4 regions of the Streptomyces halobius genome follow, and region 1 is predicted to be linked to each of the others. Evidence: riboswitches for the same ligand, from Rfam matches in the RefSeq annotation. Region 1 holds a riboswitch; each other region holds the start of a gene.
The links. Region 1 has a riboswitch for cyclic di-AMP ahead of K9S39_RS26895 (LysM peptidoglycan-binding domain-containing protein). Riboswitches for the same ligand answer to the same signal wherever they lie in the genome.

Region 1 (3,181 bases):
ACGACTCAACCGACAACTCAACCGCCGCTCGAAAGGCAACCGCATGCGCTCCGGGAACGGCCGACACCGTCGCCCCCGTCAGGCACCGGCCATCTTTGTCACAGCGGGGGTGACCGGCGCCGGCCTGGCCATGCCGCTGCTCGGCGCCGGCGGTGCACACGCCGCCGACACCGCGACCTGGGACCGGGTCGCACAGTGCGAGAGCGGCGGGATGTGGAGCGCCGCCTCGGGCAACGGCTTCTACGGCGGCCTGCAGCTGACCCGGGAGATGTGGGACGAGTACGGCGGCCGGGCCTATGCCTCGCGCCCCGACCTCGCCAGCCGCTCCCAGCAGATAACCGTGGCCGAGAAGATCCTGGCCGACCGGGGCCCGGACGCCTGGCCCAGCTGCGCCGTGAACGCCGGGCTGACCCAGGACGGCCGCGCGCCGGAGGTCGACCCGGGCGGCACCAGCGCGCCGATCCCCGATCCGTCGGACAGCGCCGACCCCTCGGAGCCTCAGGGCCCCCTGGACCCGTCCGGCTCGACCGGCGGCTCCGGCAGCTCCGACGACTCCGGAGCCTCCGCCGACCCGAGCGATCCGTCCGCCCCCACCGATCACACCGATCACACCGGTCCCTCCGACCCGTCCGATGACGTGACGCCCTCGCCCTCGGTGCCCGGCGGGTCGGACGCCACGGACCCGTCCGACCCCTCCAACCCCTCTGCGGACCCGTCCAGCCCCTCCGAGGCCCCGGACGACTCCTCCGACTCCTCCAAGACCCCTGACCCGTCCGATTCCCCGGCCCCGGGCGACGGCCGTGGCGACGACGCGTCCCAGCACGCCGACCCGAGCCCCACGCCGAGCCACCGGCCCACCAGGGGCAGGCACCGTGGCGACGCGGACGACAGGGAGGGCAAGGGCGAAAACGGAGCGGGTGACGGCGACAGGCCGTCGGGCCGGCATGCCTCGCGCGGCGACGGCGCGCACCGTACGCCTCCGGCGGCCGACGGCGAGTACACCGTGCGCCCGGGTGACAGCCTGTCAGCCATCGCGGCGGCCAACGAGCTGCCGGGCGGCTGGCCCGCGCTCTACGACCGGAACAAGGACGTCATCGGCTCCGACGCGGACCTGATCCGCCCAGGTCAGCTCCTCGACCTCGGGGACTGAACGGGGAATCAGGGCCTTCCTGATGGGGCACCGCCCCCCTTCGGGGAAAGTGAGACATGGATCTCGTCCCGCGGGGCGGTGTCCGACCCGTCCGGCTTTTCCATACCGCGTCCTGCCTGCGGAAATATGAGCCCCTCGTGATCAAAAGCTGTCAACTTGACTTAGAAGAGGGGGTTTGAACGGTAAGGCGGTTACTGCTTACGGTCGGGACCGCTCGCCAAAGCGGGCTCTTCGATCACACGCCGAATCCTGCCGGTGGTCGGAGGCAGTCGACGCGCAAGCGCCGAAGGCAGGAGCGGGGGACCCAAGGTAAGCGCCGGCCCCACCCGTGAAAGCGGGCCGACCGGCTTGGGGTGAAGCCACGTGCGACAACACGTGGCCGGGCAGCTCACAGCCCGAACCCGACAGCTCACCTCGCAGGCGTCGGTGAGGAAACGATTCCAGACATGCTGATCAACAAGGGCAAGCACCGTCGTCCGTCCAAGGCCGTCCGCGTCGCCACCCTGGCCGGTGTCGCCGGCGCCGCCGTGGCCGTCCCGCTGATGGCCGCCTCCTCCGCGTCCGCCGCGTCCGTCTCCACCTGGGAGAAGGTCGCCCAGTGCGAGTCCAGCGGCAACTGGTCGATCAACACGGGCAACGGCTACTACGGTGGTCTGCAGTTCTCCAACTCCAGCTGGGCCGCCGCCGGTGGTACCAAGTACGCCCCGCGCGCCGACCTGGCCACCAAGGAACAGCAGATAGCCGTCGCCGAGAAGCTGCTCGCCATGCAGGGCCCGGGCGCCTGGGGCTGCGCCGCTGCCGGTGGCCTGACCGCCGGTGGCCCGGCCGCCAACGTCGACGCCTCCGGCTCCGCGCAGACCAAGTCCGCGCCGAAGGCCGAGACCGCCAAGCCGGCCCCCAAGCAGGAGAAGGCGCAGCCGGCCCCGAAGGTCGCCCCGCAGAAGTCCAACGGCTCCGGTGACTACACCGTGAAGCCGGGCGACACCCTCGCCAAGATCGCCAAGGCGCACGGCACCGACTGGAAGACGGTCTACGCCGAGAACAAGTCCGTCATCGGCGGCAACCCGAACCTGATCTTCCCGGGCCAGCAGCTCAGCATCTGAGCCGTCCCGCATCGCGGAACCGCTCATCCGTGAACCTGCCCCGTCCGGCGCGTCGTCCCCCCCGCGCGCCGGACGGGGCATTTCCATGCCCTTTCCATGCTTTTTCCACGCCCTTCTCCACACGCGTCGTTGTCCGAGCACCGGGCATCCCCCTTCTCCGGGCACCGGACCGCCCCGGCTGCCCGCAAGCCCCTGACCGGCCACGTCCCGTGGTTTCCCCGCTCCGCGAACAATGCCGCGAAAGTCCCGTGAGCTGGGCCTTTGGGCCTCATTTCGTCCCACTGAGCGGGCCAACGGCAAGCGGATGCCCCCAAGCCGGTTAGGCTCGTGCTGCAGAACTCCAGACACCCATGAAGGAGACAACGTGCCGTCCATCGACGTCGTCGTAGCCCGCGAAATTCTCGACTCGCGAGGTAATCCCACGGTCGAGGTCGAGGTCGGCCTCGACGACGGCAGCACGGGGCGTGCCGCCGTGCCGTCCGGCGCCTCGACCGGCGCTTTCGAGGCCATCGAGCTGCGTGACGGCGACCCGAACCGTTACCTGGGCAAGGGCGTAGAGAAGGCCGTCCTGGCCGTCATCGAGCAGATCGGCCCGGAGCTCGTCGGCTACGACGCGACCGAGCAGCGGCTGATCGACCAGGCGATGTTCGACCTGGACGCCACCGACAACAAGGGCTCTCTCGGCGCCAACGCCATCCTGGGCGTCTCCCTCGCCGTCGCGCACGCCGCCTCCGAGGCCAGCGACCTGCCGCTGTTCCGCTACCTGGGCGGCCCCAACGCGCATGTCCTGCCCGTCCCGATGATGAACATCCTGAACGGCGGCTCGCACGCCGACTCCAACGTGGACATCCAGGAGTTCATGATCGCCCCGATCGGCGCGGAGTCCTTCTCCGAGGGTCTGCGCTGGGGCGCCGAGGTCTACCACACC
Region 2 (3,181 bases), 250 kb from region 1:
AAGCGACCGGTGTCGGCCAGAGCACGGTCGGCGCAGCGCTCGCGGGCGCGGGTGACCTCCGCGCGCCAGGTGGCGAGGGCGTCGCGCAAGGTGGCGCCCTCGGCCAGTTCGAAGCCGCCGTCGGGGCCACGGGGGTCGGCCTGCGGGTCGTAGATGGGCGGGGCCTGTTCTCCGGCGAACACTCGGCGGAACCAGTTCCGCTCCACCTCCGCCATGTGCTGGACGAGGCCGGTCAGCGTGCAGCCGGATGGTGGCACGGACGCGTCGGCGGCCTGCTCGTCGTCCAGGCCTTCGCACTTCATGGCGAGGGTGGCGCGGTGAAAGTCAAGCCAGCTTTCGAGCGTGGTGCGCTCGTCGGCGTTCAGGGGCGGCATAGGGCGTTCGACGGTGCTCACCGGTCGATTATCGCCGGCGACCAAACCCGTCGACAGGCAGGGACGCACCGCAGGGCGAACGTTGCCTGATGCGGCATTAGGTTGGGACGCTGCAACCAGGGGCGAACTGTCCCCCGGTTACAGCGCCCGGCGTCGGCGGGATCGTTCGATGCGAACGCGCTCGTAGCCTCCGTCGACCGGCGAGGGCGGGGTCTGGATGCTCCCCTTGGTGAACTCTTGGTCAGGGGGCGGTGACGGCACCCCTGTGTCCGAGAGCAGGACATAACGGTTCTACGAGGGGACGGGCACCTCAGGTGATGCCAGGCGGAATTCAGATGGTGACGCCGTGCGCCCGGAGGTAGGCGAGGGGGTCAACGTCCGAGCCGTAGCCGGGGCCGGTGCGGATCTCGAAGTGCAGGTGCGGGCCGAAGGCGTTGCCCGTCGAGCCGGAGTAGCCGATCTGCTGGCCACCGGAGACCGACTGGCCGGCCCGGACGCTCATGTTCGACAGGTGCGCGTACTGGCTGTACTTGCCGTCGTGGTGGCGGATGACGACCTGGTTGCCGTAGGCGCCACCCCAACCGGCGGAAACGACCTCGCCCGCACCGATGGCCTTCACGGCGGTGCCGGAGGAAACGGGGAAGTCGACGCCCGTGTGGTAACCGCTGGACCAGGCGCTGCCGGGCTTGTGGTAGGGGGTGCCGATGGCCGAGTGAACCGGGGCGGTGTACCCGGAGGACGACTGCTGAGCCTTCTTCTCCGGGGCCGGCGCGGGCTTCGGGGCGGCCGTGGCATGCTTCGGGGCCTTCCGCTCCGGCGCGGGAGCCGCATCCCCGTGGAGGGAGAGTTCCAGACCCGGGTGGATCAGGTTCGGGTTCTGGCCGACGGCCTCACGGTTGTCGTCGTAGACCGTCTCCCAGCCACCCTCGACGTCATGGTCATGGGCGATCTTGTACAGGGTGTCGCCGGAGGCGACCGTGTACGAGTCGGGCTTGCGGTGCTTGCCGCTGCCCGCAGCAGGCTTGCGCTCGGCCTTGCGCTCGGCCTTGGGAGCGGCCTTGCGCTCGGCCTTGGGAGCGGCCTTGGCCGGAGCAGACTCCTTCTGGTCGTCCGGAGAGATGTCGGGCGCGCCGCCGCCACGGGTCAGACCGGCCTTGGGCCCGCACACCGGCCAGGCGCCGGGGCCCTGGACCTTGAGCACCTTCTCCGCGGTGGTGATCTGCTGGTCCTTGGAGGCGAGGTCGGCCCGAGGGGCGTGCTCCCCGCCGCCGAACTCCTGCCACGTGCTCTGGGTGAACTGCAGACCACCGTAGAAGCCATTGCCGGTGTTGATTGTCCAGTCACCGCTGCTCTCGCACTCGGCGACCTTGTCCCAGGTATCGACGGAAGCGGCGTGCGCCGCGCCGGCCCCGATCAGGGGGAGGGCTATGCCGGCACCGCCGGCGGTGATGGTGAGGTAGGCGCGCGAAATGCGGTTGGGCTTGTATCGGCGATGACGCCCACGTGCAGACATAGAAATCTTCCTCTCCTACGCCTGCGAGGTGAGCTGTCGGGTTCGGACAGGAGTTGCCCGGCCGCGCGTGGGAAGCAGCGTGGAGCGCTGCGGCGCGTCTTCACCCCAAGCCGGACCGTACGGGTGGGCACAGCCCGGCGCCTTACCTGGTTCCCCCGCTCCTGCCGTGATGTCGTTGTTTTCCCCCACCGGCGGCAGGATTCGGCGCTCCGGTGTTGGATTCCCGCGTCATTGGATTCTGCGGAGGGCCAAAAGTAAACACATCGATTTCACCGGGACAAGATGCCTGCAATACAACGAAGATCGATTGGATGCATTCATTCGGACATGGCGTCACACTGCGCTGCGGATCTTTGCCACAGAGCGATACGAGATCTTGCAGATCGATACCCAAGAAGGGAAAAGAACAACGGAGTTGACGGGAAGCGGACATCCCGGACGCGCGACGCCGACAGGGCCCCGATCCTCATTGTGAAGTGCATCACTGAGGCCGATATGCCCGATTCAGTAATTGAGTCCCATTTGCCACTGCGGGCGCGATAAGGGCTCTTTAATCTGACATGACTGGCCATCAGTCGGGAACACCAGCCAGTCGGGAACATCAGCGGTTCGGCGCCACCACTCCGCAGCCCGGCCGCGAAGTCCGCTGCCGAATGTCACGGTCGCGGTACGGAAGGTGGTGCCCGCCCCCGTCGGTGCGGAGCCCGCACTCTCGCCCGGGCTCGACGTGGCGTCGACCGCCTCGCCCTGGCGCCTTCTCGCGAGGCCCGCCGGGAGGCGCACATAGACATGGCCCCCGTAGCGCCCGGGGCACCCAGGGCCCGGGAGGACGCCAGGCTCCTGGAAGGTCGTTTCACAGGAGGCGTGACGCGCACGATGATCCTGTGCATGAACCTTGGAGTGCTGCGGCCAGGCTTCGAGGAATACCAGAACACGAGGAATACCAGAACACCGGGAAGCCGGACACGGTACGGCGGTGTCCCGGAGAGCCGGGCACGCTGCTGAAGCCCGAGTGGCAGCGCACCGGCATCCGCGTACACCTGAATGAGGAAGTCCCCACGCTTAGTCGCAGGACCGGCCGTGGCACGCCGAAGCCCTTGGAGGGGTTTCGTCGCGCGTCGCGTCGGGCGGCGGCCTGCTGCTTGAACTCATCAATATCGGTTGTAGACGGGGGCGGCTGGTGTCATTCAGTGGGCTAGGGCATCCGGAGGCGGAATTCGGCATCTTCCGACCGAGAGCGGCTTTCGTGCTCCTGCCCCCACAACCGACCGAAGGGAAAGCGGCAATGGGAAGA
Region 3 (3,181 bases), 3.1 Mb from region 1:
GCGCCCGAGCGCGGTCAGCTCGCCAACGGGCTGACGCTGCTGACCAGTCACCGTCCCGGCCAGCAGGTCGTCGCCGTCGAGATCAATCTCGTCGCTCCTCTGGAGGCCGAGCCCGAGGGCCTGGACGGCGTGGCCACGATCATGGCGCGTGCCCTGTCCGAGGGCACCGACAAGCACACCGCCGAGGAGTTCGCCGCCGAGCTGGAGCGCTGTGGCGCCACCCTGGACGCGCACGCCGACCATCCCGGAGTACGGGTCTCCCTCGAAGTCCCGGCCTCCCGGCTGCCGCGCGCGCTCGGCCTGCTCGCCGACGCCCTGCGGGCCCCCGCCTTCCCGGAGAGCGAGGTCGAGCGGCTCGTACGCAACCGGCTCGACGAGATCCCGCACGAGCTCGCCAACCCGGCCCGGCGCGCCGCGATGGCCCTGTCCAAGGAGCTGTTCCCGGCCGCCTCCCGGATTTCGCGGCCCCGTCAGGGCACCGAGGAGACCGTCGCGCGGATCGACGCGGCGGCCGTCCGCGCCTTCTACGACGCCCATGTACGGCCCGCCACGGCCACCGCCGTCATCGTCGGTGACTTCGCCGGCGTCGACCTGGACGCGGCGCTCACCGACACCCTGGGCGCCTGGACCGGTTCCACCGCCGAGCCGCTGAAGGCGTCGCCGATCACCGCCGACGACACCGGCCGCGTGGTGATCGTGGACCGTCCCGGGGCCGTCCAGACGCAGCTGCTCATCGGCCGTATCGGCGCCGACCGGCACGACCGTGTCTGGCCCGCGCAGGTCCTCGGCACGTACTGCCTGGGCGGCACCCTCACCTCCCGGCTGGACCGGGTGCTGCGCGAGGAGAAGGGCTACACCTACGGGGTGCGCGCTTTCGGCCAGGTGCTGCGGTCCGACGCGGCCGGCGGCGGTGCCGCGATGCTGGCCATCAGCGGCTCGGTGGACACCGGCTCCACGGGGCCGGCGCTGCAGGACCTGTGGCAGGTGCTGCGCACCCTGGCGGACGAGGGCCTCACGGACGCCGAGCGGGATGTCGCCGTGCAGAACCTCGTCGGGGTCGCGCCGCTGAAGTACGAGACCGCCGCGGCCGTCGCGGGGACCCTTGCCGACCAGGTGGAGCAGCATCTTCCCGACGACTTCCAGGCGCAGCTGTACCTCCGGCTGGCGGAGACGGGCACCGTCGAGGCGACGGCGGCGGCGGTGAACGCGTTCCCCGTGGACCGCCTGGTGACGGTGCTGGTGGGCGACGCGGCGCAGATCGCCGGGCCCGCCCGGGAGCTGGGCATCGGCGAGGTGACGGTCGTCAGCGGCTGATCCGCCGTGGTGGCACGGACCTGACCGGGAAGCCGGCAGGAGACCGGCGGGAAGGGGCAGGGGACCGGCCGGGACGTGCAGGAGAGCGGCAGGGCAGCGATCCGGCGGAGCCGGTGACCACTGGTCATATCGCGACAAATGAGATCCCGTGGCGTGCACGCGCCACGGGATCTCCCGTATGTCCGGATTATTGCGGCCGGTTGCTTCGTGACCGTGTGGCGTATGGCACAAAGGTGCGGTTCTGTTTGCCGATTGAAAGTTGTCCCGTTTAGCGTCGGTCCGGCTGTTCGCCAGCAGTACGCCGCAACCGCGGCACCGGACAGTCATCGCCGAGTCCCCGTACGGCGCGAGCCAGGGGAGCCGGGGACCCACATATCCCCTGGGGTGAATCGGACCTCTCTCCGGAGGAGTCCGTAGGAGACCTTCCTGCTCCGAACCCGTCAGCTAACCCGGTAGGCGAGAAGGAAGGAAAGGACAAGCCACCAGATGGCATTCATCCGTGCCACCGGGAAACACCGTCGTCCGAGCCGCTCCGCTCGGACGACCCGCAACATCGCCGGCATAGCCACCCTCGCGGCCACCGGTGTCGTCGGCTCCATGGCCTCCCCGGCGCTGGCCGCGACCGACGAGGCGACCACCGACACCGGTCTGACCCGGGCCGTCGTGCTCGGCGGCGAACTCGCCGACCGCCTGGAGGCCCAGGCCGATGCCCAGGAGGCGGCCGCCGAGGCCGCCGCCGCGCGGGCGAAGGCCGAGGCCGAGGCCAAGAAGCGGGCCGAAGAGGCCAAGCGCCGCGCCGAGGAGGCCAAGAAGAAGGCCGAGGCGAAGGCCGAGGCGGAGCGCGCCGCCAAGGAACGCGCGGCCCGTGAGGCGGAGCGCAAGCGCCTCAACGCCTATGTCGCGCCCATCGCCGGCTCCTACGTGTCCACCGGGTACAAGGCGTCCGGCGGGCTGTGGTCCTCCGGCAGCCACAGCGGCATCGACTTCCACGCCGCCTCCGGCACGTCGGTGCGCGCCGTCGCCGCGGGCACGGTCGTCGAGGCCGGCTGGGGCGGCGCGTACGGCAACAACATCGTGATCAAGATGAACGACGGTACGTACACCCAGTACGGCCACCTGTCGTCCCTCGGCGTCTCGGCCGGCCAGACCGTCACCCCGGGCCAGCAGATAGGCCTCTCCGGCAGCACCGGCAACAGCACGGGGCCGCACCTGCACTTCGAGGCCCGCACCGGCCCGGACTACGGCTCGGACATCGACCCGGTCGCCTACCTGCGTTCGCACGGCGTCAGCGTCTGACGTCCCGCCCCCGTCGCAGCGTCCTTGAGAGCCCCGGCCCCGGCCGGGGCTCCGGCGTATCCGACCGCGCTCGGTGCCGACTGCGCGCCGATGGCCAAATTATGTCCATGAATACTCGGAGTCCGTCGGAAAAGCCGCCCCAGTCGAATAGAGTCGCGGAAAAGTCGCCGATCGGCGGCTAGGGTGAGGAAAATGTCGCCGTTCGGCGATGTTTCCACGGGATTACGGCGGAGGCACGGACGATGCGAGGTCATATTTCCGCGCATGCGGTGTGCACGGCGATTCGCGATGATATTGTCTCCGGTGTGCTCGCGCCGGGGAGCCGGCTGATCGAGGACATCCTGGCAGCGCGTTACGGCGTCTCCCGGGTCCCGGTGCGCGAGGCGCTGCGCACGCTGCAGTCCGAGGGCTTCGTCACCACCCGTCATCACGCGGGCGCCTGTGTCGCCGAGCCCACCGAGCAGGAGGCGGCCGACCTCCTGGACATACGGGCCCTGTTGGAGCCGCTGGGCGCCGCCCGCGCCGCGGCCCGCCGCAGCCCGGCGCACCTCAAGGTGCTGCGCGGCCTGGT
Region 4 (3,181 bases), 570 kb from region 1:
ACGGATCGCCGGTCTCGGGGTCGCCGCGCGCTATGTAGGGGCGCGGGTGGACGCACGGATCGGCGGCGATCTCTACGCGGTGCAGGACACCCCGAACGGCGTACGGATGATCGTCGGCGACGTACGGGGCAAGGGGCTGGGAGCGGTGGAGGCCGCGGTGATCGTCATCGGCGCGTTCCGGGAGGCGGCGGAACAGGAGGCCACGCTGGAGGCGGTCGCCGGCCGGCTGGAGCGGGCGCTGCAGCGCGAGGGGCAACGGCGCGAAGCGCTCGACGAGTACGAGGGGTTCACCACCGCCCTCCTCGCGGAGATCCCCACCAAGGAGCAGTCCGTGCTGCGCGTCCTCAACCGTGGGCATCCACCGCCCCTGCTGCTCGCCCCGGACGGGGGGCTGCGCGAGCTGGCACCCACCTCGCCCGCGCTGCCGCTGGGGCTCACGGAGGTGGCGGGGTGGCCGGACCGGACGGACGAGTCGTTCTTCCCGGCCGGCTCCTTGCTGCTGTTGTTCACGGACGGGGTGACCGAGGCCCGGGACCGGGCCGGCCGGTTCTACGACCCGACGGTGCGGCTGCGCGGCCGCCACTTCCTCGGACCCGACGACCTTCTGGACACGGTGGTCGAGGAGGTCTCACGGCATGCGGGCGGGGCGCCGGCGGACGATATGGCGCTGCTGGCGGTGCAGCGGCCGTTGGGGGCTTAGGGCTGGTTCAGGACCTGTCGGGTGGGGGATGGGCCGGGGGCAGGGGCGGAGAGGCCCTCCGCCGGGCGGTTCCTCTCCTTTTCTCTCCTCTCCCCTCCCCTCGCCCGTTCAGCCCTACGTGCGGGAGCCTCTCGCTCGTTCAGCCCTACGCCCGGGAGGCCCTCGGCCAGACGAGGGCTTGCAGCCAGCGGAGGGCTTCGGGGGCGGCGACCGGGTCGAGGGCGGAGGATTCCCGGTGCCGATCCGCCGCTGTCTGGGCGCTGTTGACGACGTTTCCGACGCTGGCGACCGTGATCCGAGGTCACTGTGCTCACTTTCCGTAATCGTCGCGCACCCCTCCGCATAACAACTGGTGCACAATCGCCGCGAGGCCGTTTGGCGATGCGTGGTCAACTTGCCCGTATTACTGCCGTAATGAACGAAAAGTGCACGCCAGTGCCGGTGCGGAGCACATACGGATTCTCGGGAAGGCTTGGAAAACGACCTCGGTCTCTATTACTGTCCGATAACGCAGCGCGGTCGTCCCAGCCGTCGCAGAGGCGGCACCGCGCGCCAACGCCGAATCCCGCAAGCGCATTTCACGCACGTCCAGCATTTCCAGCAACGCCGGCACTTCACGCAAACGATCCGCCCTCTCCGTATCGAACCGACTCAACCGCATCAACTGCACTGAGCGCACTGAAATGCACTGCACGGCACGCACTTACTGCACGCACTGTGTATGTGCCGCATGCACCGCACGCACTCCATGTGCTCAACCGCAGGTGAATGCACTGAACTGCTCGACGGCACGCATGGATCTGCACGGATTTGCGCTGAACTGCGCCAACGGAACCGGGGAACCACCACCTTGGGGTGAGTCGGACGCCTCCGCCAGAAGGCGCCCGTAGGAGACCTTCCTGCTCCGAACCCGTCAGCTAACCCGGTAGGCGAGAAGGAAGGAAAGGAGTGCGCCCCCGTGGCGTCCAACAGGTCTGCCCCAGAGGCTGCGTCCGCCAACGACCTCTACGAACGAGGTCCGTCCGAGGGGAGCGATCTTCCCGGTCCTTCCGTTGGTGCCGACCATGCTCCGGCCTTCGCTTACGGCGGCGGTGGACAGGACGGTATGCGCGGCGGTGAACCGGACGGCAGCCACGACGCCGACGGCCCGTGGGAGGAGTGGAACCCCACCGAGGAATCCATCCGTCCGGTCCGCGGCAGGCACCGGGTGGCCAAGCAGCGCGGCGGCGGACTCGCCCGCAGCGGTACGGTCCTGGGCGTCGGCGTCATCGCGGCGGTCGGCGCAGGCGGGATGGCCACGGCCGAGGACCGTCCGCCGCTGCCGATCTCGATGCCGGACATCGGCGGTATGGCCGAGGATCTCTCGGACAAGCTGCCGGACGCCAAGTCCTTCCCCGGCATAGGCGGCCTCATATCCGACTCCGGCTCGGACTCGGGTGCCGGCTCGGGTTCTGGTGCAGGCTCCGATGCAGGTTCTGATTCCTCCCTTTCCGCCGCCCCGGCCTCCGGTAACGCCGCCCCTCTCTCTCAGGCCGGCCTGAGCCAGACCGAGGCCGCACAGGGCCGCGACGCGGGCGAGGCGCTGCGCAACCGCATCCTGCAGCAGGCCGACGCGCAGCAGGGCGCCGCCGAGCAGGAGGCACGCGACGCCGCGGAGGCCGCAGCCATCGAGCAGGCGTCGAAGGACGCGGCCGCGCAGCAGCAGGAGGCCGAAAAAGCCGCGGCGGCCAAGAAGGCGGCGGAGTCGGAGGCCAAGCGCAAGGCCGAGGAGGAGGCCCGCCGGAAGGCGGAGGCCGAGCGCCTCGCCAAGCTGGCGCGCAGCTTCACCAGCCCCCTCACCTCGTACACCCTCACCGCCAGCTTCGGCCAGGCCGGCGACCGCTGGGCCGCGGACCACACCGGGCAGGACTTCGCCGCCCCAACCGGCACTCCCGTCAAGGCGGTTCACTCCGGCACCATCACACAGGCCGGATGGGCCGGCTCGTACGGCTACCGCATCGTCCTCACCCTCGACGACGGCACGGAACTCTGGTTCTGCCATCTGTCCTCCATGGTGAAGACCTCCGGCAAGGTCAACACCGGCGACGTCATCGGCCGCGTCGGCGCCACCGGCAATGTCACCGGCCCCCACCTCCACCTGGAGGTCCGCCCGGGTTCCGGCGACCCGATCAACCCGCTGACCTGGCTGCGGGAGCATGGGGTGAGTGCCTGAGGGGTCTGGCGAGGCAGTCCGACGGGCGTGGGCCGAAGGGTGTCGTTAGGGGGAGGGGCTGACGGAGTAGGTCCGGGAGGGGCTGGCGGAGTTGGTCGGGAGGGGCTATCGGGGTCGTCCTGTGAGGCGGTCTGACGGAGTGGATCCCGGGACGGCCTCAAACCATTCCGGAACGACCCAAGAAATCCCCAACACAACCCCCAACACAACCCCCAACACCCCCAGCAACTCCCATCGAACCCAAAACTCCCCAACTCAACCAACCCGGG

Region 2: another riboswitch for cyclic di-AMP. It lies ahead of K9S39_RS25645 (transglycosylase family protein); the one in region 1 lies ahead of K9S39_RS26895 (LysM peptidoglycan-binding domain-containing protein).
Region 3: another riboswitch for cyclic di-AMP. It lies ahead of K9S39_RS13070 (M23 family metallopeptidase); the one in region 1 lies ahead of K9S39_RS26895 (LysM peptidoglycan-binding domain-containing protein).
Region 4: another riboswitch for cyclic di-AMP. It lies ahead of K9S39_RS24180 (M23 family metallopeptidase); the one in region 1 lies ahead of K9S39_RS26895 (LysM peptidoglycan-binding domain-containing protein).

Annotation. Positions count from the first base shown of each region.
Region 1 covers NZ_CP086322.1:5,892,655-5,895,835, forward strand. Annotated here, with positions in the region: gene K9S39_RS26890 (transglycosylase family protein) at 110-1,150, shown strand; cyclic di-AMP (ydaO/yuaA leader) riboswitch at 1,422-1,588, shown strand; gene K9S39_RS26895 (LysM peptidoglycan-binding domain-containing protein) at 1,597-2,253, shown strand; gene eno (phosphopyruvate hydratase) at 2,558-3,181, shown strand, end outside.
Region 2 covers NZ_CP086322.1:5,637,736-5,640,916, reverse strand. Annotated here, with positions in the region: gene K9S39_RS25650 (DinB family protein) at 1-395, opposite strand, end outside; gene K9S39_RS25645 (transglycosylase family protein) at 706-1,887, opposite strand; cyclic di-AMP (ydaO/yuaA leader) riboswitch at 1,891-2,104, opposite strand.
Region 3 covers NZ_CP086322.1:2,840,683-2,843,863, reverse strand. Annotated here, with positions in the region: gene K9S39_RS13075 (M16 family metallopeptidase) at 1-1,314, shown strand, start outside; cyclic di-AMP (ydaO/yuaA leader) riboswitch at 1,632-1,788, shown strand; gene K9S39_RS13070 (M23 family metallopeptidase) at 1,801-2,610, shown strand; gene K9S39_RS13065 (GntR family transcriptional regulator) at 2,853-3,181, shown strand, end outside.
Region 4 covers NZ_CP086322.1:5,318,327-5,321,507, forward strand. Annotated here, with positions in the region: gene K9S39_RS24175 (PP2C family protein-serine/threonine phosphatase) at 1-700, shown strand, start outside; cyclic di-AMP (ydaO/yuaA leader) riboswitch at 1,504-1,647, shown strand; gene K9S39_RS24180 (M23 family metallopeptidase) at 1,659-2,912, shown strand.